DNA from 4 places in the Erwinia sp. PME.40.26/001 genome. Region 1 is predicted to be linked to each of the others. Evidence: predicted binding sites of a transcription regulator. Region 1 holds the regulator's gene; each other region holds the start of a gene.
The links. The regulator CRP, encoded in region 1, controls carbon source genes, mostly activating them, when cyclic AMP is high. The targets are predictions, from matches to a motif close to ATGTGANNNNNNTCACAT.
Positions count from the first base shown of each region.

Region 1 (7,757 bases):
CAGCTGTAATGAATACACCGCCGTGACGGTGAACCCCACTGTGGCCCAGCCATAGAATTTCCGGATAAACAGGTAGCTCACCAGCGTGATGACCAGCATGATCAGCAACACCCAGGATTCCGGGGCGTGTAGCCCGAGGGTAGCGGCTGCGATGACCAGCCCGGCCAGCGTGCCCAGCGCCCTGTGCTGAATACGCACCCGGGTGGCGCTGTAGCCGTTAAGACTGACAAACATCACCGTCATCAGGATCCAGTAAGGCTTCGGCAGATTGAAGAACAGCGCCAGCGAACTGGCAAAGGTCAGCATCACCGCGTAGCGTGCGGCAGTGCGCAGGGCGGAGGATTTCAGCGACAGGTAGCTCTTTAGCGCCGGGAGCAGGGGCAGGCGACGCTGGCGGTCGGCCATCAGGTCACGGCGATACAGCGGACGCTGAGTGCGCAGCACGCGTGCGATGCGGCTGAAGTGGTAATAACAAAAGTGGCCGACCGGGTTGTCGGGATGCTGACGGGCAATCTTCTCCAGCGCCTGAAGCGGTTTATCCATGGTGAAACGTTCAGGGTAACGATGATAGAGAATATCATCGGCCAGCACCCGCAGCCTGGCGGCAATGGTCTGTGCGTTCCAGCGGATGACCGCTTCAGCATGGCTTTTTTCTACCAGCTTTTGCACTTCTTCCGGCTGATGCAGGCTGACCGCAATATGTTCCTGCAGATCGAGCGCCACCTGGAATGCCCGTGTCAGACGCTGATAGTGGTTGTCCCGATTAGCGGACAACATATGCATCTGCTGATAGCAGGTATTAATCAGGTCGACGGCTTTCTGCTGGCGTGCCAGCAGCGGCGGCAGGGCGGTCTGCGGATCGGTGAGCCGGGTCAGAAGGGTGTATTTTGCTTCACAGTAGTCTGCCAGTTCACGGTACAGCAGGCTGAGGGTTTCACGCATCGGCTGCTCTTTCCACAGCCAGAACCAGAACCAGTTAAATGCTCCGTACCAGACGGTCCCCAGAATATATAACAGTGGGGGCTGCCACAGAGGCATTCGTCCCGCCAGGCTGAGGGTAAAGATGGCGGCAATCAGCGAAGCCGGAAGCAGGCGGCCATGAAGGGGGCTAATCTCACCCGTGACGCCCAGCACTAAGGCCATGACTAGCAGGATAACGGGCAACGGCACGCCCTCTAACCCGGCGTACTGGATCAGGAAGCTGCTGGAGGCGAACAGACAACCGCCAACGATGAGGCGTTTAAAGAAGCGTTTGTGGGGGGTATCCAGACCGGCGTTATTACAGCAGGCGGGCACTAAGGAGAACAGCAGCCCGTTTTGCAGGTTGCCCAGCATCCAGCCGATCGCCACGGGTAAACACAGCACCAGCGTTTGTCTGAGCGCATAGTTAACTTCCGGGTGATAGATAAGTCTCCGCCACATGAGCCACACCAAATAAAAACGGCGCGACAGGGCGTCGCGCCGTGGGTTCAGAGCCGGTTAACGTGTGCCGTATACAACGATGGTTTTACCATGTGCAGAGATCAGGTTCTGATCTTCAAGCATTTTCAGAATACGGCCTACGGTTTCACGGGAGCAGCCGACAATCTGGCCGATCTCCTGACGGGTGATTTTAATTTGCATGCCGTCCGGGTGCGTCATGGCATCTGGCTGTTTGGCCAGATTCAGTAACGTTTGGGCAATGCGTCCGGTGACATCCAGGAAAGCTAAATTACCCACTTTCTCTGACGTAACCTGCAGTCGACTCGCCATCTGTGCAGAGAGACGCATCAGAATGTCAGGATTCACCTGAATCAGCTGACGGAATTTTTTGTAAGAGATTTCAGCCACTTCACAGGCTGTTTTCGCACGTACCCATGCACTGCGTTCCTGACCTTCTTCAAAGAGGCCCAGTTCGCCGATGAAGTCGCCCTGGTTGAGGTAAGAGAGGATCATCTCTTTGCCTTCTTCATCCTTGATTAACACCGCTACAGAACCTTTAACGATGTAATAGAGGGTTTCCGCCTTTTCACCCTGATGTATCAGCGTGCTTTTGGATGGATATTTGTGAATATGGCAATGTGACAGGAACCATTCGAGTGTAGGGTCTGTTTGCGGTTTGCCGAGAACCATTCGCTGTTATCCTCTGTTGTAATCGAGCCTAAATATACCCTCTATTCTGCGGGAGACAGGGGCATTGCCGCTGATCTGCCGTACGAAATAATTAAGGGTATCAGGGTATGAATCCCTGCCAGGCGTTGAAATATTCAAGCGTTCCCATAGGAAAATATACGGGCCTCTGTTAGGAGCATGGCTCGTGCTGTCGTCCCGTTTTACCGTGCATTGTCTTGCCAGTAAAATATTGCAGCTTTGTTTGTAGCACAGCTTTACAAGGCTGTCTTCTGTTGTCTCGCTTCAGCATAGTTGGAAAAAGGCAGCGTTGCCGTTTTTATTGGCACAGCGTACTCTGCGGTAACTGAATGAAATCGAGGATTTTGTTATGCAAGCACGTGTTAAATGGATTGAAGGTCTGACATTTTTGGGAGAATCCTCATCGGGCCACCAGGTGCTGATGGACGGAAACTCCGGGGACAAAGCGCCCAGCCCGATGGAGATGGTGCTGATGGCCGCCGGAGGCTGTAGCGCTATTGATGTGGTTTCTATTCTACAAAAAGGCCGTCACGATGTGGCTGACTGCGAAGTGAAGCTTACCTCAGAACGTCGCGAAGAAGCCCCGCGCATCTTCACCCATATCAACCTGCATTTTATCGTCAGCGGCAAAGCGCTGGGGGATAAAGCGGTATCACGCGCCGTCGACCTGTCCGCAGAGAAATACTGTTCAGTGGCCATTATGCTGGGGCAGGGCGTCAAAATGAGCCACAGCTATGAGGTTATCGACCTCGCCTGACCCCGGTTTTCTGATAACAACGCGATGGAGCAGGTGGCCACCATCGCGTCATGTTCTTCACCTCCTCCTTCCCGACAGCGGCACATGATGCTCACCCCCTCACCACACGCATTTCACGCCACAGACTGACGGGGCAACCGCAGTATATTCCCCGGCGCAGTAGACGAAGGCCTGCAGACTCAGGCTGGTCGTTATTCCGTTAAAACCCAATCAAGGAGTGATGATGAATACCAAGACGCTAATTCAGGATGTCTCCGCCAACGTGCTGCAATGGCGGCGTCACATTCATGCCCATCCGGAGCTCTCTTTTCATGAACAGGGTACGGCTGATTATGTTGCCGCTGAACTGGAAAAGTTTGGTCCTCTGACGATCAGTCGACCCACCCCTAACAGCGTGCTGGCTGAGCTTTCAGGTTCCCACCGGGGTGACTGCATTGCCCTGCGGGCGGATATGGATGCTCTGCCCATTGAAGAGCTGAACCAGGAGCCATTTACCTCGCGTCATCGCGGTGTGATGCACGCCTGCGGGCATGATGCGCATACGGCGATGCTGATGGGGGCCGCCTGGGTGCTGTGCCAGCAGCAGGCGCAGATCGCCGGTACGGTACGATTTATTTTTCAGCATGCGGAAGAGGTGCCACCGGGGGGGGCCAGTGAGCTGGTGAAGCTTGGCGTGCTGGAGGGGGTGTCACAGATCTATGGTTTACACGTGTTTCCCACCCTGCCGACGGGGACGGTGGCGGTGAAAGAGGGCGTCTTCAGCGCCGCCTGTGATAATTTTGACCTGGTGTTACAGGGGAAGGGGGCGCATGCGGCGATGCCGCAGCAGAGTACGGACCCGCTGGTGCTGGGAGCGAGCGTGGTTGAGGCGTTACAGCACATCGTGTCACGCCGGCTGGATGCGAACGACGGTGCGGTACTGACAGTGGCCAGCTTCCAGTCGGGGGACAGCTACAACGTCATTCCTGACCAGGCCCACCTGCGCGGGACGTTGCGCACGCTCAGCTCCGATAACCGCAGCACGATCCCCCGCATGATGTCACAGCTGCTTGACGGGATGACGCAGGCCGTGGGGGCCAGCTACGTGCTTAAATGGACGCCGGGTTATACCACTGGCGTGAATCATCCGGATGCCTGCCGCGTGGCAAGAGAGACGGTTCTCGCCACCCGGGGAGAGAAGGCTCTGCAGATCCTGTCTACCCCGATGTTTGGCTGCGAGGACTTCTCCGCCTATCAACAGGTCGTACCGGGCTGCTTCCTGTGGGTCGGTTCGGGTGATCTGGAGAAAGGCACCTGCTGGGGATTACATAACCCCCATTTCCGCCTTGATGAAGAGGTATTGGGCATCGGCGTCAGCCTGCACGTCGGCTTAATCCATCGTCTGCTGATGACAGAATAACGTCCTCCCTGCGGGGTCAGCCGATCTTTTTGCCTTCGATAAGGTTTTTGACCAGCGGCCCCATAATCAGCTCCATGGCCAGCCCCATTTTACCGCCCGGCACCACCAGGGTTTTAATGTGGGAGATGAACGACCCCTGTATCATTGACAGTAGATAGGGGAAGTCGATGTCCTCCAACCCCTGGAAGTGGATCACGACAAAGCTTTCGTCCAGCGACGGAATACCTCGTGCCGCAAACGGGTTTGAGGTATCGACCGTCGGCACGCGCTGAAAGTTGATGTGGGTGCGTGAGAACTGCGGAGTAATAAAATTGATGTAGTCCTCCATGGAACGCACCACCGAGTCCATCACCGCCTCACGGGAATGACCCCGCTCACCGGTATCCCTGACCAGCTTCTGAATCCACTCCAGATTAACGATAGGTACGACGCCAACCAGCAGGTCGACTTTCTCGGCGACGTTATGCTGTGGCGTCATCACGCCGCCGTGCAACCCTTCATAAAAAAGAACGTCGGTAGGCTCCGGAAGGGGCTGCCAGGGGGTAAACGTACCCGGTACCTGGTTCCACGGCACAGCTTCATCATAGGTGTGCAGGTATTTGCGTGACTGCCCTTTTCCACTGCGGCCATATTCGCTGAAGGTCTCTTCCAGCAGGCCAAAGTCATTGGCTTCCGGGCCAAAATAACTGATGTGTTTTCCCATATCGCGCGCCTTACGGATGGCCATATCCATCTCAGGGCGGGTGAAACGGTGAAAACTGTCCCCTTCGACCTCGGCGGCACGCAGATTAAGCTGCTGAAAAATCTTTCTGAAGGCCAGGCTGGTGGTAGTGGTTCCCGCCCCGCTGGAGCCGGTGACGGCGATAACCGGATGTTTGGCTGACATGACGTACAACTCCCTTCGATAGGTCGGACGGACAGATCATTGTTAACATGTTTCGCCCGCTAAAGTCATCTCTGCTCGTCGCGAAACTGGCCGCGCGGCATGATGTTGACGGATTCATGCAGCTCAGACCACACCAGCACTACGTCGCCGCTGTTCAGCTGACGACGGACATCCTCCACTTTCTGTTGTAGCGAACGTTCCTGTTCACCATAGTCAGTGCCCTCACGCAGCACAAAAGATTCAATGAGGTTATCAAGCGTTTCGGTATCCAGTTCTTTCCAGGGAATAATCATCAGTTGTCCAGCCAGGGGGTAAGCCATTGCGGAATACGCTGTTCCAGCCACATCTGTGGCTGACGCAGCGTACCGCCTACAAAACCCACGTGCCCGCCGTACTGCGTGAGCTGATATTCAATGCAGGAGGGCAGCAGTGTGGTATCGGGGATCACGTCCGGGGTCATAAACGGATCATCTTTAGCATGGATCACCAGCAACGGTTTGCGTACGCCGGGCAGCAGTGGCATCGCACTGCAACGACGGTAGTAGTCAGTGGCATCCACAAAGCCGTGTGCGCGGGCGGTGATCGCATCATCAAAATCACGGAGCAGGCGCAGCGCTTTAAGCTGTGCCAGATCGACAGGGAGGGTACCAGGCCAGGCAATGAGTTTGCGCGCGGCATTCTGCTTCAGCAGGCCCAGCAGGTAACGCTGATAAATGCGCGAAAAGCCCTGCTCCAGGCGTTGACTACAGGGTTCCAGCATCAGCGGGGCGGAAACCACCACACCCGCGTCCAGCAGGCATGCCTCGCCCTGCTTACCCATCAGGCAGGCGAGCATATTGCCGCCCAGTGAAATGCCGACCGCTGCCGTCGGGACGGTGCCCCATTCGTCCCTCAGCCACTGCAGGAAGTAGCTGGCATCCTCCGTTTCACCGGAGTGGTAAATGCGGTTCAGCCGGTTAGGCACGCCGCTGCAGCCACGAAAATGCATTACAACGCCCAGCCAGCCACGCGCTTTCCATGCCTGTAGCAACCCATGGGCATACGGGCTGTGAAAACTCCCTTCCAGGCCATGGAACAGCACCACGCGCGGTTTATCGCGGGCACCTGCCGGGTCTTCGCTCCACGCCAGATCAACGAAGTCGCTGTCGGGCAGAGTCAGGCGCTGCCAGTGCGGACGTAGCGTAATACGGCGGCGTACCAGGCGCGGCAGAAGGGTTTGCAGATGCGGATTGCTGCCCCCGGCCAGCGGACGAAAAATGTCATGGTTCAGGTGATTAAAATTCATGTGCTCAGAGCTTGTAGGATCCATGGCTCACTGTTAGCTTCGTCGGGTTGTTTATTTTTCAGGGGGCGAGGAGCACCCGTTCTATGGAACTGAGTCTGTTTTTGTCTATGTTAGGTTTTCTCTGGGTCGCTGCCATCACGCCAGGCCCTAATAATATGTTACTCACCGCCTCCGGTGCTAATTTTGGTTTTCTGCGCTCTCTGATGTTGCTGATTGGCATTATGATCGGTATGCAGGTGATGTTGCTGATGGTGGCCTTTGGCGTGGGCGGCTTAATCCTGCTTTACCCGTCTATTCACCTGTTCCTGAAAATTGCCGGCAGTGCTTATCTGCTGTGGCTGGCATGGAAGATTGGCAGCGCCGAGTATGAAAAACTGGAAACCAGCAGTGCGCCTGCCGCGCCAATGCCGTTCTGGCAGGGGGGACTGCTGCAGCTGATCAACCCGAAAGCCTGGCTGATGGCGCTCGGCGCGGTGGCCAGCTTCAGTCTGGCGGGCGAAGCGTATCAGGCTTCTGTGATCGCCATCAGTTTCGGTATGGCGCTGGTCAACCTGGTGTCCGGGCTGATCTGGTTAGGTTTCGGCACGCTGATTGGCCGTATCCTGCGCAGCCGGCGTGCCTGGACCCTTTTTAACGTGTTTATGGGGCTGCTGACGGCGGCGTGCGTGCTGCTGATCTGGCACTGACCCTGGGATATTCCCACACATTTTTTATCGCTAAACCGCCGGCGGCAGGTCTGAGGCCAGTCTGAGCACGCCGGACCGACAAAAGACCTCTCCCTGCTGGACTCATACCCGCTAACATCGCGCCCGCTGTGAATAAACCCACTTTTCAGCTAACCAATCCACAATTCTTTCTAAGCAATTTTTGATATAAAAAATAATTTTTAATTACTTTATTACAATGCTCGCGCCCGGTTACAAAGGAGGTGTTCACCCATAATAATTATCTCTGGAGCAGGCTATGGCGGGTAGATTCACACTTTCAATTCTGGCAGCGGCATTGTCACTGGCAGCACTCAACGTTCAGGCGGTAGAGGTGACCGTCGCTTATCAGACCTCAGCCGAGCCAGCGAAAGTGGCCCAGGCCGACGAGACCTTTGCCAAAGCGAGCGGGGCGAAAGTGGACTGGCGTAAATTTGACAGCGGTTCCAGCGTCATTCGGGCACTGGCGTCGGGTGATGTGCAGATCGGCAACATCGGTTCCAGTCCGCTGGCCGTTGCCGCCAGTCAGCAGCTGCCGATCGAAGTATTTCTGCTGGCTTCTCAGCTTGGTAACTCCGAAGCACTGGTGGTGAAAA
Region 1 is NZ_JBVHNP010000003.1:44,831-52,587, reverse strand. It holds gene ACZ3HG_RS10790 (YccS/YhfK family putative transporter) at 1-1,422, opposite strand, end outside; gene crp (cAMP-activated global transcriptional regulator CRP) at 1,480-2,112, opposite strand; gene ACZ3HG_RS10780 (OsmC family protein) at 2,480-2,887, shown strand; gene ACZ3HG_RS10775 (amidohydrolase) at 3,111-4,286, shown strand; gene ACZ3HG_RS10770 (phosphoribulokinase) at 4,303-5,172, opposite strand; gene ACZ3HG_RS10765 (YheU family protein) at 5,238-5,465, opposite strand; gene ACZ3HG_RS10760 (hydrolase) at 5,465-6,481, opposite strand; gene ACZ3HG_RS10755 (LysE family translocator) at 6,541-7,143, shown strand; gene tauA (taurine ABC transporter substrate-binding protein) at 7,421-7,757, shown strand, end outside.

Region 2 (7,757 bases), on a different contig from region 1:
ACATCGACTGCCTGATTACTGATTTTCAAGATTGTAAGGATAATGGTAAACACTGCGGCTGATATCCAGCAGACGGCAGCTGCGGCGCGTACCAATGTCATAGGTATCCTGTAAGAAATTAACGGCTTGCCGTTTGTCATTGGTTGTAAAGAAATTCTTCAGCACGCTTTGCAGCATCTCCTTGTCGGATGAAAGGGACAGAATCTCTCTTTCCATGCTGTGAACCTTTTCCTCCAACTCTTTGATTTTCCTTCCTTCTTCTGATGACAGTCCGGCATATTTCTTTTTCCAGCTGTAGAATGTGGCTTCGGAAATGCCAAGTTCTTCACAAATCTCTTTAACCTTGATGCCGTTTTCAGAAGCTTTAATGGCACTGGTGATTTGCTCTTCGGTATATCGTGACTTTCTCATGAATGCTATTACCTTTCTTAACAATAATGGGATGAGAATAACTGCATTAATCAATGGATCTGTTTTGCGTAAATATTAGCGCAGCGATTAAAAGTACGCGATTGGAATGGCAGGCTTTAAGTTAAGGGATTATGAAGAAATAACATCATGGGATTTCTCCTATTTTATTTCAAAAGGGTTTTGATAGCTTTCGATATTGGTTTTTTTGATATAGATTCGTCTCATGCCAGTTCAAGGCCACGGCGTAATTAGGAAAACTCCAACGTGCAGGGAAAAAAATGTGTGCTAACTTTAATCCCGGCCAAAGGGATTGAGAAAGCGAACACTGGAAAATTAAGACCACACAAAACCATAATCGAAGAGGCGGTCGCCTGCTTCGGTTAGAAAACAGTCTTTTAAAAATAAAAGGCACAATAAGGCCATTAAATAAAAACTTTTTCGTTTTGCGTTCTCGCCAGCGTTCCACTGTGCGTTATTGAATCAGTTGTGGACACGGATGTGTTGGTTTGCCGTTTGAGTGAGTTGGAAACACAAAGGATGCTTCGATGAAATACAGTGTGATGTCAAACGCGGCGTGGATGATGTCCGAAAAAATTGTGTCAGTATTTGGTGTGATTTTTGTCACATCTTACGTGGCTAAATCGTTCGGTCCCGTTATATTTGGCCAGATAGCATTTTCTGCCTCACTATTTTCAATTATTCAGACTATTGCCATTTTTGGCACGGAAACGATTCTATTTAAAAGCATCAGTAAAAGCACACCGAAAGGAATGCGACTGATGGCCGTGGCAAAGTCGCTACGACTGACCTTATTACTGGTGCTTTCGCTGCCAGTATTGCTGTACGTCTGGCTAACGATGCGTGAGAATTTTATTGTCTTTGCCGTGGCTTCATTTTTATCGGCCCTGTTTGTGACCCAGGATGTTTTTAGCGTTTACAATAACGCCCGCCTGGAATCACGTATGAATACGGTGGCGAATGCCATCGGCATGATACTGAGCTTTATGATCAGTTTTACCGTTGCCTGGTACAAACTGAGCCCGCTGTGGTTATCACTGTCGATTGTTGCGGTCACGCTGGTGCCCTATCTGATTAAGCGCAGTCGCTTCTATCAGACCCACAGCATCAGCCTGCCGCCCCGGCATAAACGTAAGAATTATCTGCGTTATTTGTTGTATGCAGGCCTGCCGCTGGCCATCTCCAGCGTGTTTATCGCCGTCCAGGTAAAGACCGCGCAGTTCTTTCTTCTGGGGGTGAGTTCGGCCCATGACCTGGGGTTGTTTACCGCAGCCAACACCATTTCTGCTTCATGGATTTTTATTCCAGTGGCAATTATTACATCCTGTTTTTCTGAGATTTTCAGAGAACGCGCGGATGTGGCAGTTAAACTGGCTTCACGACTGAATGGTTACGTTATGGCAGTTTCACTTTTGATGCTCTCCGTTGTCACGCTGTTTGGTGACAGGATCATTAACAGCCTGTATGGGCAAGATTACACACAAGCAGGAAACCTCATTACGTTATTGTCGTTAGCAACCTGTTTTTCGGCAATGGGAACCGTAGCGTATCGCTACATGGTTAAAGAGGGTGGCTTCAATTATTTACTGGTGAAAGTGATTCTGCTGGTAGTGATTGGCCTGGCGACATCGTACTTCTTTATCCACACCTGGGGATTAACAGGCGCAGCCTGGAGCGTGTTTATCACCGAACTCCTGTCCCTGACGATAATGAATTATTTCTTTAAGAATGGCGTCATTCTTAAAATACAGCTTTCCTCACTCAACTACAAAACCTACAGATGAGGTCAATCATGTTGAAGCTCAAAGCAGAATTGAGAAAGGGTTTTGTTTACCTGTTCAAGAAAATGCCTTGGTCTTACCAGGATAAAGTTTATTACTTTCAGAAATTCAAAAGAATACCGAATATTCGCGAACCCCGACTGTTCAATGAGAAAGTTCTGTATCGTAAATATGTGACGGGAGACCACGTGCGCTATGCCAATTTATCGGACAAATTACTGGTCCGGGATTATATTGCCCATACCATTGGCGAGTCATATCTGATCCCGCTGGTTCACCAGACTGACGATCCGATAACGCTGCTGAGTCTGCCGAGCCTGAAAAATACGGTGATTAAACCCAATCATGGCTCAGGGATGGTCGAGATCGTGCTGGAGGAGCCTGACTGCATCCAGAAGCAGTTGCTGATTAAGCGCTGTGACGAGTGGCTGCACAAGGATTTCTCACACCATGCGCGCGAGATCCACTATCGCTACATCAAACCCCGCATTCTGGTTGAGCAGTACGTCGGTGACGGCAAGTTTGCCGCCGTTGACTACAAATTTCATATGTTCAACAAGAAAGACGGTAACTTCGAATACGTGCTGCAGGTGATTTATAACCGGGTGGGGAACGCTGCGCTGTCGATGAACTTCTACGTCAACAACCTGAAGCAGACGTTCTATAAAATTCGTGACACCGGATTCGATACCAGCGCCGAGCTGGAGACGCTGGAGCATGCACTGGAGCTCAGTAAACAGCTGGCCGCAGATTTTGATTATGTGCGGGTGGACTGGTACATCCATGAAGGCCATATCTACTTCGGTGAGCTGACCTTCACGCCGGGCGCGGGCATGGTCACCGGACTGGAAAACGGTCTGAATCAGATCATGGGTGATATGTGGCTGCAGGATCGCCAGACGTCAGCGCTGCCTGAGGTCAAAGCCTCCAGCGATGTCCCGATGCCGGCGGTGCTAAAAAAGATCTAAAAAGTGGCAGGTCATCGCCTGCCCGGTGAGCCGGGTCAGCTCCCCGGGCAGATGTCGCTTACGGCATTGGCCAGTCGGCAGGCGTCCGGCTCATCACCTCAACGAACACATCTTTGGTGATATGCCAGAAGTTATGCAGATTATCCATACTCAGCGTAATGCCCAGCAGTCCGGTGACAAACCAGCACGACATGCCAATACCGATGCCGGTAAAAGCAAAGGCCATCACGTTACGGCTGGCTTTACGACAGCGTACGTTAAAGGTGCTGGCAAAAAACATCATCACTGCGCTGAGCAGCTCCCATCTCATAAGAATAACGCTGGTGGTAATAGTCGCCATGCTGAAAACTCCGGGGGGTCTGTCCTGACAAACGAAATGCAACATCACCCGCAGCGGAACCGGAGCTGCCAGGCGTGCTCCTTTCCGGTCTGACGAACAGGTCATTAAAGTGTGATGGCGATCACATTATATCACCCGATTTTAAAAACTGAACAAAATTTAAACCTGGTATGGTAGATATTTTTTACCGCTAGCCTGACTATTCTGTTAAGTCAAATTTATTGGTTTAAGATGAATCCGACGCTATTTAACATTGTGCGTTGTCTTGATGATCTGTAGGATTTTTTCGCTAATGCTACTCATAACCCGGCTGTGCCTTTTCTCCCAGTGCTTTTTCCTGGGCCGGACAGCTGTTGGTCTAAAACAAGAATTATAAATATTTCTAATATAATTACCGATCTGCGAACTGCAGAAATCACCAAGGGGGAGTATATGTCTTTTCATGGTCACTCCTGGCTTCGCCACCTTTCACCGCTTGTGAACATCGGATGAACACCCACAATCAGCGGCCGTCTCAGACGGCACGTGTGCTGCCGACGATGGGCCAGTCGTTCCGGCGTATTCACCTGACGGTGATGCTGGTGTTTCTGCTGTGCAGCGGTCTTTCCCTGTCGGCGCTCTCCATGTACGTATTGCGCAGCTACGCGGAAAATAATATTCAGCTTATTGCCACCAGCGTCAGCTACAGCGCCCATACCGCAGTATTAAAAGGGGATGCCGAAACAGCAAAAAGCCTGTTGAGTGATATCGGCAGCCATTCCGATTTTTCCGCTGCACGCATCTACGATGCTCATCAGAAACTGCTGGTGAGCTGGCAGATGCCGGGTGCCAATGTACATCGGGGCCTCAGCGCCGCCGTTGCCCAGTGGCTGTTTCCGAAACCGGTCAGCGCACCCATTATTCATCATCATAAGGAAATTGGCCGGGTCTGGATCCATGGCGATGCCACGCGCGTGCTGCACTATCTCTGGCAGGCGATGCAGTGGCTGGGGGGCAGTTTGCTGATCACCGCGCTCCTGGCGTTCTGGCTTTCTCACCGCATGCACGCCAGCATTTTACAGGGGCTGAAAAATATCGCCTCGGTGACCCATGACGTGCGCAAACGCCGGGCCTTCTCGCTGCGCGTCCCGTCGGCATCGATTGCCGAGCTGGACAAACTGAGCGGGGATTTCAATGCCCTGTTGGACGAACTGGACCAGTGGCAGCGTCATCTGACGCGTGAGAACAGCTCCCTCGTTCACCAGGCCTTACACGACGGACTCACCGGGCTGCCGAACCGTAAAGCGTTCGATCGCCAGCTTCAGGCGCTGCTGCTGGACCCCCTCCGCCGCCAGCAGGTGGCGGTGCTGTTTATCGACGGCAACCGCTTTAAGCAGGTAAATGATCGCCATGGTCATGCTGCCGGCGATCATGTGCTCACCGTGACCGCGCAGCGCCTGCAGGCGCGGCTGGGCAAAGAGGATATGGTTGCACGTCTGGGAGGGGATGAGTTTGCGGTGCTGCTGACCAGAGCCGGAGATGAGGAAGAGGTCGCTCAGGTGGCACGCCGCATCATCCGCGCGATGCAGCCGCCGGTGCAACTGCCTGATGGCACCCGGGTGGTTCAGTCGTTAAGCGTGGGGGCGGCGATGGCCAGACATCACCCGGTCGGCGAGGTGCTGATTGCTCAGGCAGATGCGGCGATGTATCACATCAAAGCGCTGGGCGGTGGCTGGTATCTGTCGCCGCTGCACTGGGGGCAGGAACCGCTGGCGATGCCACCGCAGAGGCTGATGGCATCGCGTTAAGCTTTAGCTGCACGTCGGACAGGCTTTCTCATGGCCCGACGGGCTGAAGCGCGGTGCAGTGAAGTCGCCGCAGTCAAAATTCCAGCCTGAACGCTGCAGCGTCTGGCGACGCATGGAATGGCGGTAAGCCGTCGGCGTCTGGGCGAACTGGCGTCGAAAGACGCGGGAAAACGTCTGCTGTGAGTCATAGCCATACTGCAGGGCAATGTCGAACACCGGGCGCTGGGTCAGACGCAGCGCTTCAGCGGCCAGCGTAAGACGACGTTCACGAATGTAACCACCCAGCGTCTGTTTCGTCACGGAACGGAACATACGCTGCAGGTGCCACTTCGAATAGCCAGATTTCGCCGCCACTTCATCAATCGACAGGGTTTTTTCCAGATTACTGTCGATCCAGTCTGTCAGGGTGCTGATGATGTCGTCATGCATACACTTTTCTCCCGGGTCTCTGCGTCAATAGATCGCGAACTCAATGGTTGCTGAGTATAATTCCTCAAGTTAACTTGAGGTAAAGCGCTAAATGAAAAAAATTCTTCGCACTTCTGACAAGCGGGAACTGACCCCTGGTGACGTTGCCCGGCGCTGCGGCGTGGCGGTATCGACGCTGCATTTCTATGAAAGCAAAGGGCTAATCAGCAGCTTTCGCAATCCGGGAAATCAGCGGCGTTACACGCGTGACGTTCTCAGACGGGTGGCAGTCATTAAAATCGCCCAGCGCATCGGCATCCCGCTGGCCACCATCAGCGACAGCCTGATGCAGTACTCCCCCGGCAAACGAACGACCCCAAAAGAGTGGGCGCTGCTGTCGCAGCAGTGGCGTGACGAGCTGGACAGACGCATTGAAACGCTGACCCGTCTGCGGGATGACCTGGATGGCTGCATCGGCTGCGGCTGCCTGTCGATGGAGGACTGCCCGCTGCGCAATCCGAATGACCGGCTCAGTGAACAGGGTACCGGAGCGATCCTGCTGGATGTGAAAGGCGCTTAACCTTCTATACTCAGGTTTTAAGGAGCGACTATGATCACCGTACATCACCTGAATAATTCGCGCTCACAGCGCGTGCTGTGGCTGCTGGAAGAGCTGGAAGTCCCGTATCAGATTAAACGTTATCAGCGGGAGGGCACGCTGCTTGCCCCCCCGGAGCTGAAAAAAGTACACCCGTTAGGTAAAGCCCCGGTGATCACCGATGATAATCGCGTGGTGGCGGAGTCAGGGGCGATCCTGGAATATCTCGAATCACATTATGATGCTGCCGGCCAGCTGAAGCTGGCCGATGATGAGGCGGTGATCCAGTCACGCTACTGGCTGCACTATGCAGAAGGCTCCCTGATGCCGCTGCTGGTGATGAAGCTGATTTTCAGCCGCATGGGAAAAGCCCCTGTCCCCTGGCTGCTGCGGCCAATCGGCAGCGCTTTTGGTAAAGGGGTGCAGAAAGGTTACCTCGACCCGCAGATCGCTAACCACCGTCAGTTTATTGAGCAGCATCTGGCCCGCAACGAATGGTTTGCCGGTAGCCGGTTTAGCATCGCTGACGTCCAGATGAGCTTCCCCCTGCAGGCGCTGACCGCACGTGGCGGGGCCGCAGACAGCCCGGCTATCCAGGCCTGGCTGCAGAAGGTGCAGAGCCGTGCCGCCTGGCAGCGTGCGCTGCAGCAGGGCGGTGAAGTCAAGTTTGACTGAGCAGGTTCCCGTCTGACCCCCTCCGCGTATCGCCGTCATAAGAAAGCGCTATGAGAGGACAGGGGGCTTCCCCCGTTAACATCCCTCTGTGTGAATGATCAGGGGGATGTAAATCAAGACTTATGCAAATTTAAGCGTTAACAGGTGTTGAATATGCACCATTAAACACCGGATAATCGTTTGCGCGAAAATACGCACTGCAATGACGCGGTTTTTACGTGGAATAGTAAACGTTTGCCTTTATCCGGTTTGTGCCTCGCCCTGAGGTTTTTGACACCGTGAATATTGTGCCAGGGATGCAAACGTTGACTACCGCTGGGATGCAGCGGTACCACGCAGCGATAACTCATAAGAATGCTCAGGGGATTACAATGTCAGCTCCTTCTCAACCGGCCAGCGGCTCTCTCGACGCCTGGTTCAAAATTTCTGCGCGCGGTAGCAGCGTCCGTCAGGAAATCCTGGCGGGTCTGACGACCTTCCTGGCGATGGTCTACTCCGTGATCGTGGTGCCCTCGATGTTGGGCAAAGCGGGCTTCCCGCCGACGGCGGTGTTTGTGGCAACCTGTCTGGTCGCCGGGTTTGGTTCCCTGCTGATGGGGCTGTGGGCCAACCTGCCGATGGCGATTGGTTGTGCTATTTCCCTGACGGCCTTCACGGCCTTCAGCCTGGTGCTGGGCCAGCAGATCAGCGTGCCGGTCGCGCTGGGTGCGGTGTTCCTGATGGGGGTCCTGTTCACGCTGATCTCAGCCACCGGTATCCGGGCCTGGATCC
Region 2 is NZ_JBVHNP010000012.1:13,840-21,596, forward strand. It holds gene ACZ3HG_RS21025 (transposase) at 16-411, opposite strand; gene ACZ3HG_RS21030 (MATE family efflux transporter) at 957-2,213, shown strand; gene ACZ3HG_RS21035 (ATP-grasp fold amidoligase family protein) at 2,222-3,178, shown strand; gene ACZ3HG_RS21040 (YjcB family protein) at 3,237-3,518, opposite strand; gene dgcN (diguanylate cyclase DgcN/YfiN) at 4,007-5,305, shown strand; gene soxS (superoxide response transcriptional regulator SoxS) at 5,309-5,734, opposite strand; gene soxR (redox-sensitive transcriptional activator SoxR) at 5,826-6,293, shown strand; gene ACZ3HG_RS21060 (glutathione S-transferase family protein) at 6,324-6,986, shown strand; gene ACZ3HG_RS21065 (NCS2 family permease) at 7,358-7,757, shown strand, end outside.
Region 2: the regulator CRP is predicted to act here: its motif matches at 3,628-3,645, upstream of ACZ3HG_RS21040 (YjcB family protein).

Region 3 (7,757 bases), on a different contig from region 1:
TCATCCACCAGTCCGCAACGCCGTGCCGCCCGCGCACGCAGGGTTTTCCCGGTCAGGATCATATCCAGCGCGGTGGAGGCCCCGATCAGGCGCGGCAGACGCTGCGTGCCCCCGGAACCGGGCAGCAGCCCCAGCTGGACCTCGGGCAGGCCCAGTCGGGTTTTATCATCCAGGGTACAGACCCGGCGATGACAGGCAAGCGCCAGCTCCAGCCCGCCGCCCAGACAGGCCCCGTGTATCGCCGCCACCACCGTAACCGGCAGTGCGGCGATCTCAGCCATCACCGCCTGACCGGCTTCCGCCAGCGCACTCGCCTGCTGTGCCGTGGTACAGGCCGCAATCATGCTGATATCGGCTCCGGCAATGAAGGAATCCGGCTTGCCCGAGATAATCACCAGCCCGGCGAGCTGCGGGTTGGCCCGCGCCTGTTGAAGCACCTCGCGGAGTTGTCCGGCGAATGCTGCCTTCAGCGTATTCATCTTTTCATCCGGAACGTCAATGGTGATCACCCCGACGTTATCCAGACGCATCGTCAGCGTAAATGCAGTGGGTAAATCCATTATTCTGCCTCCAGAACCATTGCCGCACCCAGGCCACCGGCCGCACAGGCCGTGACCAGCCCCAGTCCGCCGCCGCGACGCCGCAGCTCATTCAGCGTCTGCGTGATCATCCGCGCTCCGGTGGCGGCAAACGGGTGTCCGTAGGCGATAGATCCGCCCAATACGTTGAAGATCTCCTGATTCACCTCACCCAGCGCGTGGGGCCGGTTGAGCACCTCACGGGCAAAGCGCTCGTCGGCGAACATCTTCAGGTTCGCCAGCGTTTGTGCCGCAAAAGCCTCATGCATGTCGATCAGCGAAAGGTCAGCCAGGGTGACACCGGCGCGCTCGAGCGCCAGCGGTGTGGCATAAGCCGGGCCCAGCAGCATATCCCGCCGCACGTCAATCGCGCTGAAGGCGTAGCTGCGCAGGTAGCCCATGGGCACCAGGCCCAGCTCACGCGCGCGGGATTCCGTCATCAGCACCACTGCCGCAGCGCCATCGGTCAGCGGGGTGCTGTTGGCCGCCGTGACGCTGCCGTGCTGACGGTCGAATGCCGGACGCAGGCGGGCATAGTCTTCAGGCCGTGATTCGGTACGCACACTGTTATCCTGCAGGAAAGGCTGCTTCCACGGCGGGACACAGGCCGTCATCACCTCATCCTGCAGCAGGCCACGCTGCCAGGCGCTGGCTGCGCGCTGGTGGGAGCGGTGTGCCAGCGCATCCTGCTCCTCACGGGTGATGCCATGATCTTTGGCCATCTGTTCGGCGGTGTCGCCCATACGCAGCCCGGTCGAATACTCCGCCACGGCCGGGGGCACCGGCAGCAGGTCACGCGGCCGGAGCTGGCTGAAAAGTTTGAGTTTCTGCGGCAGGGTCCGGGCCTTGTTCAGGTCGACCAGCATCCGCGCCAGCGTTTTGCTGACGCCAATTGGCAGCACGGAAGAGGAGTCTGCCCCGCCAGCCATTCCGGCGCTAATCGTCCCCGCCAGCAGGCTTTCGGTGACGTTAGCCACTGCCTGAAAGCTGGTGGCGCAGGCACGGCTGACGCTGTAGGCATCGGTATGCACGCTGAGACCGCTGGCCAGCACAATTTCCCGGGCGATATTAGGCGCTTCCGGCATCTGTACCACCTGTCCAAACACCAGCTGTTCAATCACCTCTGCGGGGATCTCGCTGCGGGCCAGCAGTTCGCTGACCACCATCCGGCCTAGCTCCAGGGCGGGGATGCCGTGAAAGGCGGTGGCCTGACGGGCAAAGGGCGTACGCAGCCCGTGGGTGATCGCGATGCGATCCCCCTGACGTGTCAGCAATGGGAATGCTTTACTCATTATTCTCACCTTTCTGCCCGCATCACATCACATTACAGCTGCACTGGCGGCAATGGGGGTGAATGAAGGCCTGTCTTTAGAACGACGGCATCACTGCCAAGAGGTCTGACCTGATCAGTGTTAACCAGAATAACGGTGGGCGCTACGGCAGGAAGATAAAAATGCGAGAAGAAACACGATTCTGGTGGAGGGGCACACCCTCCACCAGGAGATTAGCGCAGGCCGAGCTGGAAAATCATGGTTTCAGCCTGGCAGCTGAAGAGAAAATCACAGTCAAGCTGGACCCCCTGCGGAGTCTCACTGAAGCGGCTGTCGATCTGACAGGGCTCAGAGGCCACGGCAGCGGCTTTTTCACTGAGCGTGCGCAGCGCCGCTTCTGCCTCATCACGGCTGTTAAAGGTGTGGCTGTAGCTGGCAGTACAGTCGGTATTGTCCAGCACGGTACCCACGTCAACACAGCAACAGGCTGCGGTTTCGCTGGCATTACAGCGGTTAATCGCGTCAGTCATACATCCTCCGGCTTGCCGCTGTCTGTCTGGCGGCAGATTAATTGAGACTGTCGTCAGTTTACGCCCGACACTATTTCAGCTCCAGTCATCCCCTGAAAACAGGGTGTTGAGTGATGAAAATCACACTATTAATTGATCCGAAACAAGTCACACTGAATGAGGTAAAAAAGGAATGTAAGGTTTTTGTTAGCCAGATCTCTTTTCCGTGAACAATTTAGAAATATTTGAAAAACATTATTGCAACACATACACAGGTCAGACCTATACTTGCGCCACTGGTCTGATTTGTTCGTTGTCTGTCAGTCACTAGAATCCGCGATCCCTTGTTACGTCTAGTAACAGAGCTTAATTATAAAATCAGATAATGAGGTTGTGGTTATGAACCATAAAAACCTGTTTGCTAAGTCTGCACTCGCAGCAGCAGTGGCGCTTGTTTCTTCTAATGCTTTCTCAGCTGGCTTTCAACTGAACGAATTCTCTACCATTGGTCTGGGTCGTGCTTATGCAGGCGAAGGGGCGATGGGTGATTCTGCGGCATCAGCCAGCCGTAACCCGGCAACCATGGCATTAATGGACCGTCCGATGTTTTCTATTGGCGCGGTATTTATTGACCCGGATGTTAATATTCAGGGGCAGTCTGGCGCAGGCAATAGTCTGAATGCCGATAATATTGCTCCGACCCAGTGGGTGCCGAATATTCATTATGTGCAGCCGCTGAATGACCAGTGGTGGATCGGCGCATCGGCCACCAGCAATTACGGTCTCGCAACTGAGTTTAATGACGGCTATGCCGGTGGTCCGTTTGCCGGTAAAACCGACCTGCTGACGATGAACCTGAACCTCAGCACTGCCTACCGCCTTAACCAGCATTTCAGCTTTGGTGTGGGCTTTGATGCAGTCTACGCCCGGGCTAAAATTGAACGTACCATCGGCGAACTGGGTTCGTTCCTGCCGGCAGCAGGCTTGCCTGCGGCCCCTGCCGATACCCAGATTGCCCACCTGAAAGGCGATGAATGGGGCTACGGTTGGAACGCCGGCGTGCTGTATGAAGTGGATGATAATAACCGCTTCGGTCTGACCTACCGCTCTGAAGTGAAGATTGATTTTGACGGTGACTACCGCAGTGATATTCCGGTCGCCTTTAACCCTATCGGCAGCCAGTTCGGGTTGCCTACCGGCACCAGCGGCAGCACCATTCCGGGCTCGCTGTCGCTGAACCTGCCTGAAATGTGGGAAATTTCCGGTTACCACAAAGTGGCACCGCAGTGGGCCGTTCACTACAGCATGGCCTATACCAGCTGGAGCCAGTTCCAGGAATTAAAAGCCACCGGCAGCAATGGTCAGGAGCTGTTCTATAAAGACGAAAGCTTCCACGATGCTTATCGTATTGCCCTCGGTACCAGCTATTATTACGACGATAACTGGACCTTCCGCACCGGTATTGCCTTTGATGACAGCCCGGTACCGTCAGATAAACGTTCTATTTCCATTCCCGATCAGGATCGTTTATGGCTGAGTGCCGGTACGTCGTATGCCTTTAATAAAGACGCGTCAGTGGATTTAGGCGTTTCCTATATGCACGGTAAAAAAGTCACCGTCAAGGAAGGGAATGACCCGATTGCTACCGCCCAGAATGGACAGGCAACGCCTTATACCTTTAGCTCCAGCGGTAAAGCCTGGCTGTACGGTGCCAGTTTCAACTATAAATTCTGAGACGGCTCTTCAGAGTTAAAGCAAAAAAAAACCCCACGCCTGTGGGGTTTTTTATTAACAGAGGAAGCTGATGCCCGGATGAAAACATTCAGCCTGAACTCAGGCCTTATTCGGCATCAATATCGCCGAGATCATTCTTAATCGCTGCCGCATTAGGGTTTTCCTGCGGGATCAGCTTACCGTCACTCGCCAGGAAATCATGATGCTGGAAATAAGCCGCACGCATAAAGGCGTAAGGATCGTTTGAATTCTTCAGGATCGCGTCGGAATCCAGCAGCTGCGCACGGGTTTCAATCCCTTCCAGTGCCCATTTCCCTGCCGACATCCACCAGGTCAGCCACAGCAGCGGCGGATAGACATCATCCACCAGGCCACCGATATCTTCACGTGGGGTAAACCCCCCGTAGCCCGGCACTTCCACGTAGGTACCGTAGCCCACGCCGTAGTGACCCAGCGTGCTGCCAAAGGCGCGCGGCTCTTCTTTTGCCAGCTTCGGGTTCGCCATCGACGCAACGTCAATCAGCCCCCCCATGCCCAGCAGCGTGTTCAGGAAGAAACGGTTAAAGTGCACCATCGCCTTATACGGATTGCCTTCAATGAAGTAGTTCACCATCGTCGACGGTTCGTTAAGGTTGGTGAAGAAGTTACCCAGCCCGTTACGCGCAGGCTGCGGCACATAGTCACGCCACGCCACGGCAACCGGGCGCAGGACATACGGGTCCAGCACGTTGTAGTTAAAGTTGAACATGGACCGGTTGAAACCTTCCAGAGGATCGGCATGTCCCTGAGGTTCATCCCCTGTCTTAGAACTGGCACAGCCGACCATCAGTACGCTCGCCAGCGCTAAACCCGTCAGGCGATAGCTCATAGTTTTCTCCCTGTACTTTTTAGATTATCGCCCGCTATTGCCGGTTAATTTCAACGGCAAGCTGCTGTTGACCTGAAAATGGCAGTATCTCGCTCAACCCGAACCAGTCGCCGGGTGAACGATTTACGCTGCCGTCGCGTGAGATGCGTACGCGAACCTGCACCTGATGCTGCGCGGATAGTAACCGATCTGGCATCATGGCATTACTGTCATCCAGCGTGATCGATAAAGGAAAATGACTCAACGGCACTTTTTTCACGGCTACGGGAACCTGCGAAATACCGTCAGACACAGAAATATACAACACTCCGTCGTTCGGTAACATTTTTTCTGCCGCCGGGGACAGACTGATTGTTAATGCCAGGCGGCTGTTCTCTTTACCTGACGCACTTTTCGCCTGCTGAATGCTGCGCTGGATCATGACCGCACGTCCGTCACCCTTCGGTAGCAGAGACAACATCTTATTCCATGATGCAATCGCCTGCGTGTAATCTTGCTGGCTGTAGGCATTGAATGCTAACAGCCCCTGCACCTGCACACTGTCGGGATACTGCACCGCCATCGGCTCCAGCATCATCAGGGCTTCGCGGTTATCCTGCGGATCGGCGGACCGCGTCAGCACATCGGCATAGCTGAGCCGAACATCCAGGTCGCCAGGGGCCAGCTGTAGCGCATGACGGAAGGCCTGGGTAGCCATCGCGGCGTTATTCAGCACCATGCCAAGGCGGCCCAGCATTTTCCAGTCATCAAGATTACCGGGATCGGTTTGCAGCCCGGAACGGATGCCCAGCGCCAGACGCGCCAGCTGCTCCATACTGAGCGGTCGCGCCTGAGGGTCCATCACCTGTGCCCGCAGTGCAGGCAGCTCATTTTTCACCTGCTGCCAGACCATGACCTGCTGCAGGCCTCCCGTCTTAAAATAGACGCCAAGGCTGACCACCACGAGGATCACCACACCGGGCAGCAGCACCCAGCGGCTGACCTGACGTGCCTGCGGCGGCGAGGTCTGCTGCGGGATATCCAGCAGCAGCGTTTCCTGCAGCTCCCGCACCATCTCGGGGCGATCGGCCACGACGCCCTGCCCCTCATCCTCTTCCAGCTCCTGCAGACGCTGATGATAAAAGACCTGATTCAGCTGGTCGCGATCGGTTGTGCTATGTCTTCTGCGACGCCCGGCGCCGAATAAAATCAGCCCACAGGCGGCTACCAGCAGGATCAGGATCGTTAACCAAAGCGCACTCATGATTGCTTCCCGTCATTCTTTAACAGTGCATCCAGCCGCTGCTGCTGTTCAGCATCCAGCTCGACGCGTACGGCCCGTTTACGGCTGCGCAGGATGATCACCAGCGCGCCGATAATGACAAACAGGGCCGGCCCGGCCCAGAGGATCAGCGTCGACGGGGTGACCGGCGGCTGGTAAGAAACAAAATTACCGTAGCGCGCCACCATATAAGCCTTCACCTGTTCAGGTGTCTGTCCGGCCTGTAACAGCTGATACACTTTCAGGCGCATATCGCCCGCTATCATGGCGTTTGAGTCGGCAATACTGTTGTTCTGACACTTCGGACAGCGCAGCGACGCCGTAAGCTGGCGGTACTGCTGCTCCTGGGCCACTGTCGCGAAGGAATAGGTATCAATGTTGTCAGCCTGCACACCCGCGCTGAACAGCACCAGCGCCAGCAGGATCCCGTACACTTTCACGATCCGGCCCCCTGGCTGTATTTCTGCCACAGCGGTTTCACCTCATCATGCCAGACCCGTTCGTTCATATCCCCGGCGTGGCGATAGCGGATAATGCCGTGACCGTCGATCAAAAACGTTTCCGGCGCGCCGTACACGCCCAGATCCAGCCCGAGCATTCCGTCACCGTCATACAGGCTCAGGGCATACGGGTTACCCAGGCTGTTGAGCCAGTCGACCGCTTTCTGCCGGTTGTCTTTATAGTTCAGCCCCACCACGCGCACGCCCTGCGCGGCCAGGGTATTCAGATACTGATGCTCGGCCCGGCAGGTCGGGCACCAGGTGGCCCAGACGTTCAGCAGGATCGGCTTACCGTCGTTAAGCACCGACTGGTCATAGGTTTTGCCCGGCTGCTCGAGCGACTCCAGCTTAAAAACCGGCACCGGCTTACCGACCAGCGCGGACTCCAGCCGGGTGGGGTCGTCCCCGTTGGCATTGCGGCTGAGCTGCCAGAGCAGCGCCGCGGCCAGCAGTAAAAACAGGATCAGCGGGATATACAGCACTTTCTTATTCATACCGCCTCCTTAAGGGCTTTCTTACGCGACCGGTAGCGGGGATCCAGCAGGCACAGCACCCCACCGATCGCCATAAACACGCCGCCAAACCAGATCCAGCGCACGAAGGGTTTATAGTACAGACGCACCGCCCAGGACTTGTCGTCCAGCTCTTCGCCCAGCGCCGCGTAAAGGTCGCGGGTGAATCCGCCGTCGATGGCCGCTTCAGTCATCATGGTTCGCGCCGCGCTGTAGAAGCGTTTTTCCGCCGACAGCGTCGCCTCATGCTTTCCATCGCGGGTGACGTCTATCACCCCCGACGTACCGGAATAGTTCGGGCCCACCAGGCGATTCACGCCGCGCAGCGTGAAGTGGTAACCGGCCACGTCCACGCCGTCGCCCTCTTTCATACGCACATCGCGTTCCACGCTGTAATTCTGGCTGAAGGCAATGCCGATCACCGTTACCGCAACACCCAGGTGGCCGAGCACCATGCCCCAGTGGCTGCGCGACAGGTGCCGCAGTCCGCTGAAGAAGCCGTGCCGGTGGGTAGCGCGCTCGTG
Region 3 is NZ_JBVHNP010000001.1:1,578,850-1,586,606, forward strand. It holds gene fadJ (fatty acid oxidation complex subunit alpha FadJ) at 1-560, opposite strand, end outside; gene fadI (acetyl-CoA C-acyltransferase FadI) at 560-1,870, opposite strand; gene ACZ3HG_RS07440 (YfcZ/YiiS family protein) at 2,083-2,379, opposite strand; gene fadL (long-chain fatty acid transporter FadL) at 2,758-4,092, shown strand; gene mlaA (phospholipid-binding lipoprotein MlaA) at 4,199-4,960, opposite strand; gene ccmI (c-type cytochrome biogenesis protein CcmI) at 4,995-6,203, opposite strand; gene ACZ3HG_RS07460 (cytochrome c-type biogenesis protein CcmH) at 6,200-6,661, opposite strand; gene ACZ3HG_RS07465 (DsbE family thiol:disulfide interchange protein) at 6,658-7,215, opposite strand; gene ACZ3HG_RS07470 (heme lyase CcmF/NrfE family subunit) at 7,212-7,757, opposite strand, start outside.
Region 3: the regulator CRP is predicted to act here: its motif matches at 2,488-2,505, upstream of ACZ3HG_RS07440 (YfcZ/YiiS family protein).

Region 4 (7,757 bases), on a different contig from region 1:
TTGCTGACGGTCACGCAGTTTTGACAGCGTAGAAAAGCGTGTTTTCACCGTACAGTCCGGCGTATCACCCCACTCACCTATCACATCAACCTGCTGTTCACTGAAAATAAAAATCAGGGGCTGCTTCAGCTCAGCCAGCAAGATGGCCAGACTGCGACCATTGAGACGTTGACGCGCCGCCTTAAGGCCACGATCGCGGTAGAGCAGATGATTGAGCGCGGTCTCCAGACTGGCAGTTAATAGCGGCGTTAATGTCATGCGTTTCCCTGCTTAAAACTTGAATCCGCGGTGCAAGGCAACGATGCCGCCCGTCAGATTGTGATACGTCGTATTTTCAAAGCCCACATCCATCATCATCTGCTTCAGGGTTTCCTGATCGGGATGCATACGGATGGATTCAGCCAGATAGCGATAGCTGCCGGCGTCTTTTGCCACCATTTCACCAATGCGCGGCAAAATGTGGAAGGAGTAAGCATCGTAGGCTTTGCTCAGGGGTTCGAACTGCGGCTTGGAGAACTCCAGCACCAGCAGACGCCCGCCTGGCTTAAGCACGCGAAACATCGAGGCCAGGGCCTTCTCTTTTTCGGTGACGTTACGCAGGCCGAACGCAATGGTAATACAGTCAAAGTAGTTATCGGGGAACGGCAGGGCTTCTGCATTCGCCTGAACATAATTCACATTACCGATAATGCCTTTGTTACGCAGCTTATCGCGGCCCACCTTCAGCATTGAGCTGTTGATATCCGCCAGTACCACCTCACCGGTTTCCCCCACCAGACGCGAGAATTTTGCGGTGAGATCGCCCGTGCCACCGGCCAGGTCCAGCACGCGCTGCCCGCGGCGCACGCCGCTGGAATCAATGGTGAAACGCTTCCAGATACGGTGAATACCGAATGACATCAGGTCATTCATCAGATCATATTTGGCCGCAACGGAATGGAAAACATCAGCCACCATATCGGCCTTTTCGTCTTTCGCAACCGTGCGATAGCCAAAGTGGGTAGTGTCCTTTGATTCATCTGCCATTTGTTTTGCCTGCTCTACAATCAAATATTTGCCAAGTGTACCAGAGTCATGAAGACCAGGCACTTGCCGAAGGTTTATTCATTGACGCGGCGAGTGAGGGCATCTGCCGCAAACTCCGGCTTGTCAGCAGGCGAGTCGTCGTCCTCGTCTCCCTCGTCATCAGCTTCAGGCAGCGCCTGCCCCACCAGCCGGGGGTTGATCGGACGCTTCACTTCAACGCCCATCTGACGGAACCCTTCGGTCTGGGCAATCAGATTACCGCGCCCTTCCGACAATTTTTTCATTGCCTGGCGGTAGCTGTCCTGAGCCTTATCAAGGTTCTGACCGATTGCACTCATATCATCGACAAACAGGCGCATTTTGTCATACAGCCTGGCGGCGCGATCGGCAATACGCTGGGCGTGGCGGCTTTGATGTTCATAACGCCACAGATTATTAATCGTGCGCAGCGCCACCAGCAGCGTGGTCGGACTCACCAGCATGATATTCTGATTCAGCGCCTCGTTGATCAGCTCCGGCTGCCGATCGATGGCCAGCAGGAATGCCGGTTCAACCGGGATAAACATCAACACATAATCCAGTGAACGTAAACCAGGTAATTGTTGGTAATCTTTTCGACTCAGCAGCCGCAAGTGCCCGCGTATCGCGGCAATATGCTCGCTAATGGCCAGCTCACGTGCGGCGTCGTCCTCGCCGTTAAAATAGCGTTCGTAGGCGACCAGCGTCATTTTTGCATCGATCACCACATCTTTGCCCTGGGGTAGCCGCACTATCACATCCGGCTGCATTCGCCCTTTCTGTTCAAGCTGAATATTCACCTGGGTTTCATACTCATGGCCTTCCCGCAGCCCGGACGCTTCCAGTACCCGGCTAAGGATCACCTCACCCCAGTTCCCCTGGGTTTTGTTATCCCCTTTCAGCGCTTTCGTCAGGTTTATCGCTTCCTGTGCCATCTGAGCATTGAGCTGTTGCAGGTTACGAATTTCATGCGCGAGGGTATGCCGCTCACGCGCCTCCTGCCCAAAGCCTTCCTGTACCTGACGGCGGAAACCCTCCAGCTGTTCACGCAGCGGTGTGATCAGACCGTGCAGGCTTTGCCGGTTTTGTTCATCCACCCGCCGGCCGCTGTTCTCAAAGATACGGTTCGCCAGGTTTTCAAATTGCGCATTAAGGCGTTGTTCACTATTAACCAACAGGCGCTGCTTTTCTTCGGCCGCCATCCGCGTCTCTTCCAGCCGGATAGTGACTTCCCGCAGTTCGGCTTCCTGAGACGCATTAATTTCCAGCTGATTTCGCAGTTCCCGGGTCAATTGCTCTGCTTCCCCACGCCAGTGATCGAGCTGATGCAGCTTCTCACCGGCGGCCGCCAGCGAACCGTGCAGCTGACGCAGCTCCTGTTCATTCTGTTTCTGCGTGTGGAGGTGAGCATCCAGTAACTGCTGCTGGCGCTGAAGTCCGGACTGAGCCTGTTCAGCTGCCTGCTGCTGTAGACGACGTTCCGTTTCGGCCTTCGCCAGCTGTTGCTGGCTGCGGATCCCGGCTATCAGCCAGCCAGCCAGTAACCCGACCAGGCCAATCCCCGCGCCATAAATGATTGATACATCCACCTTACTTCTCCTGCTGAAACCCTGACAGGGGAAAAATAGAGGCGCACTGTATGAATGTCCAGATAAAAAGCAGCGGTCTGGTCTGTAAACGCAGAATTATCGAGAGGGATCTGAATTCAGAGGCAGGAAAACGGGAGAGTAAAGGCCGTGCCACAGCACGGCCAAAGCATAAGCTATCAGATCAGGCGACGTGCGGCCTCGACGACGATTTTAACGGCATCGCTTTCGGTACGTTTCATGGTTTCCGCATCAGGGATTTCCTGCTGGGTGCGGTTCACAATCACCCCGGCCACCATCCCGGCGCGCAGGCCCTGGCTGGCGCACATGGTCAGCAGCGTTGCAGACTCCATCTCGTAGTTCAGTACGCCCATCTGCTGCCACTCTTTCATTGAGTTCTGGAAGCGGCTCACTACGCGTCCGGAGAAGGTGTCGTAGCGTTCCTGGCCCGGATAGAAGGTATCCGACGAGGCGGTGATACCAATATGGGTGGTGGCACCCGCCGCTTTCGCGGCCTCCACCAGCGCCGTGGTGCAGGTAAAGTCGGCGACGGCCGGGAATTCCAGTGGAGCAAAGTGCAGGCTGGCCCCGTCGAGGCGAACGGAACCGGTGGTCACCAGCACGTCACCGACATTAATACCCGGCTGGATCGCACCGGTGGTCCCGACGCGCAGGAAGGTCCGCACACCCAACTGCGCCAGTTCCTCCACCGCAATGGAGGTCGACGGGCCGCCGATGCCGGTGGAACAGACGATCACTGGCGTGCCAGACAGTTCAGCACGCCAGGTAGTGAATTCACGGTGTGAGGCCAGGTGGACAGGATTGTCCATCAGGGCGGCAATTTTCTTCACGCGCTCCGGGTCACCCGGCACGATGGCCAGCGTGGCGCCCTGAAGGTCGGCTTTAGTTAAGCCAAGATGGAAAACGTCAGACTGTGCCATTTGAAACTCCTGTCACGGGAAGAGGGAAGAATGAACTTAAGACTACTGTAAGGAAATCCGTCGCACTTTTATGTGATAAGCGTCGACAATACAAATGAAAATTACATTGATTACATTATAAATAGTGACACCCATCACATCATACAACCCAGCCTGACCGCTTTCACACGCCTGACCCTGTCGTTTGGGGTGATCTGATGATAAGAGATACCAGAGGTGATGTCTGACCCCGGCGCATTTCGGGCTATAGTTAAACCCTTAATGCCGATCGTATTTGTGCACGCATGGAGAGGATAATGAAAACCGACGATAACACGACGCAAGAACAGAACAATAACGGCTTCGCGCCAGCCACGCTTCCCACTGCCGCCACTACGATTACCACGGACAGCGCGGATATTCTTTCGGGTGAGACGTCAATTCCGACCCAGGGTGAGAACATGCCTGCCTTCCATGCAAAACCGCGTCATGCCGAAGGGCTGCTGCCGGTGGTGCTGGTGATTCAGGAGATCTTTGGGGTTCACGAACATATCCGCGATATCTGCCGTCGTCTGGCGGCTGAAGGTTACCTTGCGGTAGCGCCTGAACTCTATTTTCGCCAGGGCGACCCGGCGGACTATAACGATATTCCGACCTTGTTCAGTGAACTGGTGAGTCAGGTTCCGGATACTCAGGTGCTGGCCGATCTTGACCATGTTGCCAACTGGGCATCCCGTCATGGCGGTGATATGCGCAATATGGCCGCTACCGGCTTTTGCTGGGGGGGACGAATTACCTGGCTGTACGCCGCACACAATCCCCAGCTTAAAGCGGCGGTAGCCTGGTACGGCAAACTGGTGGGTGAAAAAACCATGAAACAGCAGAAACAGCCAGTCGATATCGCGGTGGATCTTAACTCCCCGGTGCTGGGCCTGTACGGCGGCAAAGACGACAGCATTCCGCAGGAGAGCGTGGAAACCATGCGCCAGGCACTGCGGGCGGCCAATGCCACGGCGGAAATTATCGTTTATCCTGATGCCGGCCATGCCTTTAATGCCGACTATCGCCCGAGCTACCATGCCGAATCCGCTCAGGACGGCTGGCAGCGTATGCTGGCCTGGTTTAAGCAGCATGGCGTTGCGCCTAAAGCGTAAAAAAACAGGGGCGCCATGCGCCCCTCGTTGATAACCACCATCACAACACCGGGAATGATGCGCTCTGTGCATTACGCAGGTTGTGCGCCGCTTTGACCATGTTGGCCAGTGCCTGACGGGTTTCAGTCCAGCCGCGGGTTTTCAGGCCGCAGTCCGGGTTCACCCACAGTCGCTCAGGCGGAATGCGCTGTGCGGCCTTGCGTAGTAGTGCTTCCATCCACGCCACATCAGGCACGTTCGGCGAGTGAATGTCGTACACCCCGGGGCCGATGTCATTCGGATACTCAAACTCCTCAAACGACTCCAGCAGTTCCATATCCGAACGTGAGGTTTCGATGGTGATCACATCCGCATCCAGGGCGGCAATGGACTCCATGATGTCATTGAACTCGCAGTAACACATATGGGTGTGGATCTGGGTGTCATCCTTCGCCACGGCGGCGTTGAGGCGGAAGGCGTCTACCGCCCATGCCAGATAGGCAGACCAGTCGGAACGGTGCAGCGGTAACCCTTCGCGCAGGGCCGGTTCATCGATCTGAATAATACCAATGCCGGCGTTTTCAAGATCTACCACTTCATCACGCAGCGCCAGCGCAATCTGTTTAGCAATGGTTTCCCGGGACACATCTTCGCGTGGGAACGACCAGCACAGAATGGTGACCGGACCGGTCAGCATGCCTTTCACCGGTTTATCAGTCAGGGACTGTGCGTATTTCGCCCACTCAACGGTGATCGCGTCAGGACGGCTGACGTCACCGATAATCACCGGCGGTTTCACACAGCGTGAACCGTAGCTTTGCACCCAGCCATTCTGGGTGAAGATGAACCCGTCGAGGTTTTCACCAAAATACTCCACCATATCGTTACGCTCTGCCTCTCCGTGAACCAGCACGTCCAGCCCCAGTCGCTCCTGCTCTGCAATCGCCTGTCTGATGTGGCTGGCGATGCCGGTACGATAGTGGCTGCCGTCCAGTCTTCCCTGTTTAAAATCAAGCCGCAGGCCGCGAATTTCAGTGGTTTGTGGGAAAGAACCGATAGTGGTGGTGGGCCAGGCTGGCAGCTGAAAACGCTGGCGCTGGGCATGCGCACGTACCGGATAGGGGCTGTTACGCTGGCTGTCTCGGGCCGTAATAGCGGCCAGGCGCTGACCCACTGCCGCATTGTGTACACGGGAGGAGTGCTGGCGGGCACGGATCGGCGCGCTCCAGGCTTCCAGGGAGCCAGGATCATTATGATTCAGGGCGTTGCTTAACAGCGACAGCTCGGCACACTTTTGCAGGGCAAACGCGAACCAGCTTTTCACTTCATCATCGAGACGGGTTTCGACGCTGAGGTCAATGGGGCTGTGCAGCAGTGAACAGGACGATCCGATCCACAGCTGTTTGCGCGTGGCCACCAGCGGCTGCAGGCGCTCAAACCAGCGGCTCAGGTCGGCACGCCAGACATTACGGCCGTTAATCACACCAACGGAGAGTACCCAGTCTGCCGGCACCGTACGGTTCAGTACCGTGATGTCGTCTTTGCCGTGAACCAGGTCAACGTGCAGGCCCTGTACCGGCAGCGCGGTAATGGTGTCGAGGTTCTGACCGATGCTGTCAAAGTAGGTGGTCAGCAGCAGTCGCGTCTCCCCCTGCAGGGCAGTGTAAGCAGGTTTAAAGGCCGCCAGCCACTCAGGGGGCAGCTCCAGCGCCAGGGCAGGCTCGTCGATCTGCACCCATTCAATACCCCGTTTAGCCAGTTCGGCCAGCACCTGCTGGTAGACCGGCAGAATATCGTTCAGCAGGCTCAGGCGGTCAAAAGCGTCCCCTTTCACCTTGCCCAGCCACAGATAGGTCACCGGACCAAGCAAAACGGGTTTCACGTTATGTCCCAACGCCAGTGCTTCATCCACTTCCTCCAGCAGCTGGGCCCAGGTCAGTCTGAACTGCTGGCCCTGAACAAACTCCGGAACCATATAGTGATAGTTCGTGTTAAACCATTTGGTCATTTCTGCCGCTGCCGCCGGTTCACCGGTCGGCGCACGGCCACGCCCGATCCGGAATAGCGTATCAAGGTCAACTGAGCCATCTTTATTCTGATGACGCGACGGAACGTTACCCAGCAGCAGGCTGGTGGTCAGAACATGATCGTACCAGGCAAAATCGCCCACTGGCAGCAGGTTAACGCCGGCGTCTTTCTGCTGTTGCCAGTGGCGGGCACGCAGTTCGCGGCCGGTGGCCAGCAGCGCTTCCCGCGAGCTGTTGCCTGCCCAGTAGCTTTCCTGCGCTTTTTTCAGTTCGCGACGCAGACCAACGCGGGGGAAGCCGAGAGTATGGTTAAGAATCGTCATCAGTTGTGCCTCGTTAGTTAACCTATGCTGCACCAGTCAGTGCATTTAGCCATCCAGATGTTTACACCGCTATATTGTGCAGGTACTGTATTATCCACAAGCGCAAAATATTCACCGTCGATGTGAAGGACTCTCATGATCGAACTTAAACACCTGCGGACGTTGCAGGCCCTGCGAACAACGGGTTCGCTTGCCGCAGCAGCGGCTCAGCTGCATCAAACGCAGTCAGCGTTATCTCATCAGTTCAGTGACCTGGAGCAGCGTCTGGGTTTCCGGCTGTTTGTGCGTAAAAGCCAGCCTCTGCGTTTTACCCCCCAGGGCGACATACTGTTGCAGCTGGCGGAGCAGGTGTTGCCCCAAATCCAGCAGGCGCTGCAGGCCTGCCATGAACCTCACCAGACCACGCTGCGTATCGCGATCGAATGCCATAGCTGCATTCAGTGGCTGACCCCCGCGCTGAACAATTTCCGCCAGAGTTGGCCGCAGGTAGTGATGGATTTCAAATCGGGGGTGACGTTCGACCCGCAACCTGCCCTTCAGCAGGGGGAACTCGATGTGGTACTGACATCGGATATTTTGCCGCGCAGCGGGTTGTTCTATGCGCCGATGTTTGATTTTGAGGTACGCCTGGTGCTGGCACCTGACCACCCTCTGGCGCAGAAAGACCATATTTCCCCCGAGGACCTGGCCCGGGAAGTGTTGCTGATCTATCCGGTACAGCGAC
Region 4 is NZ_JBVHNP010000013.1:15,361-23,117, forward strand. It holds gene ubiJ (ubiquinone biosynthesis protein UbiJ) at 1-258, opposite strand, end outside; gene ubiE (bifunctional demethylmenaquinone methyltransferase/2-methoxy-6-polyprenyl-1,4-benzoquinol methylase UbiE) at 271-1,026, opposite strand; gene rmuC (DNA recombination protein RmuC) at 1,101-2,633, opposite strand; gene udp (uridine phosphorylase) at 2,810-3,571, opposite strand; gene ACZ3HG_RS21495 (dienelactone hydrolase family protein) at 3,868-4,704, shown strand; gene metE (5-methyltetrahydropteroyltriglutamate--homocysteine S-methyltransferase) at 4,745-7,033, opposite strand; gene metR (HTH-type transcriptional regulator MetR) at 7,169-7,757, shown strand, end outside.
Region 4: the regulator CRP is predicted to act here: its motif matches at 3,694-3,711, upstream of udp (uridine phosphorylase).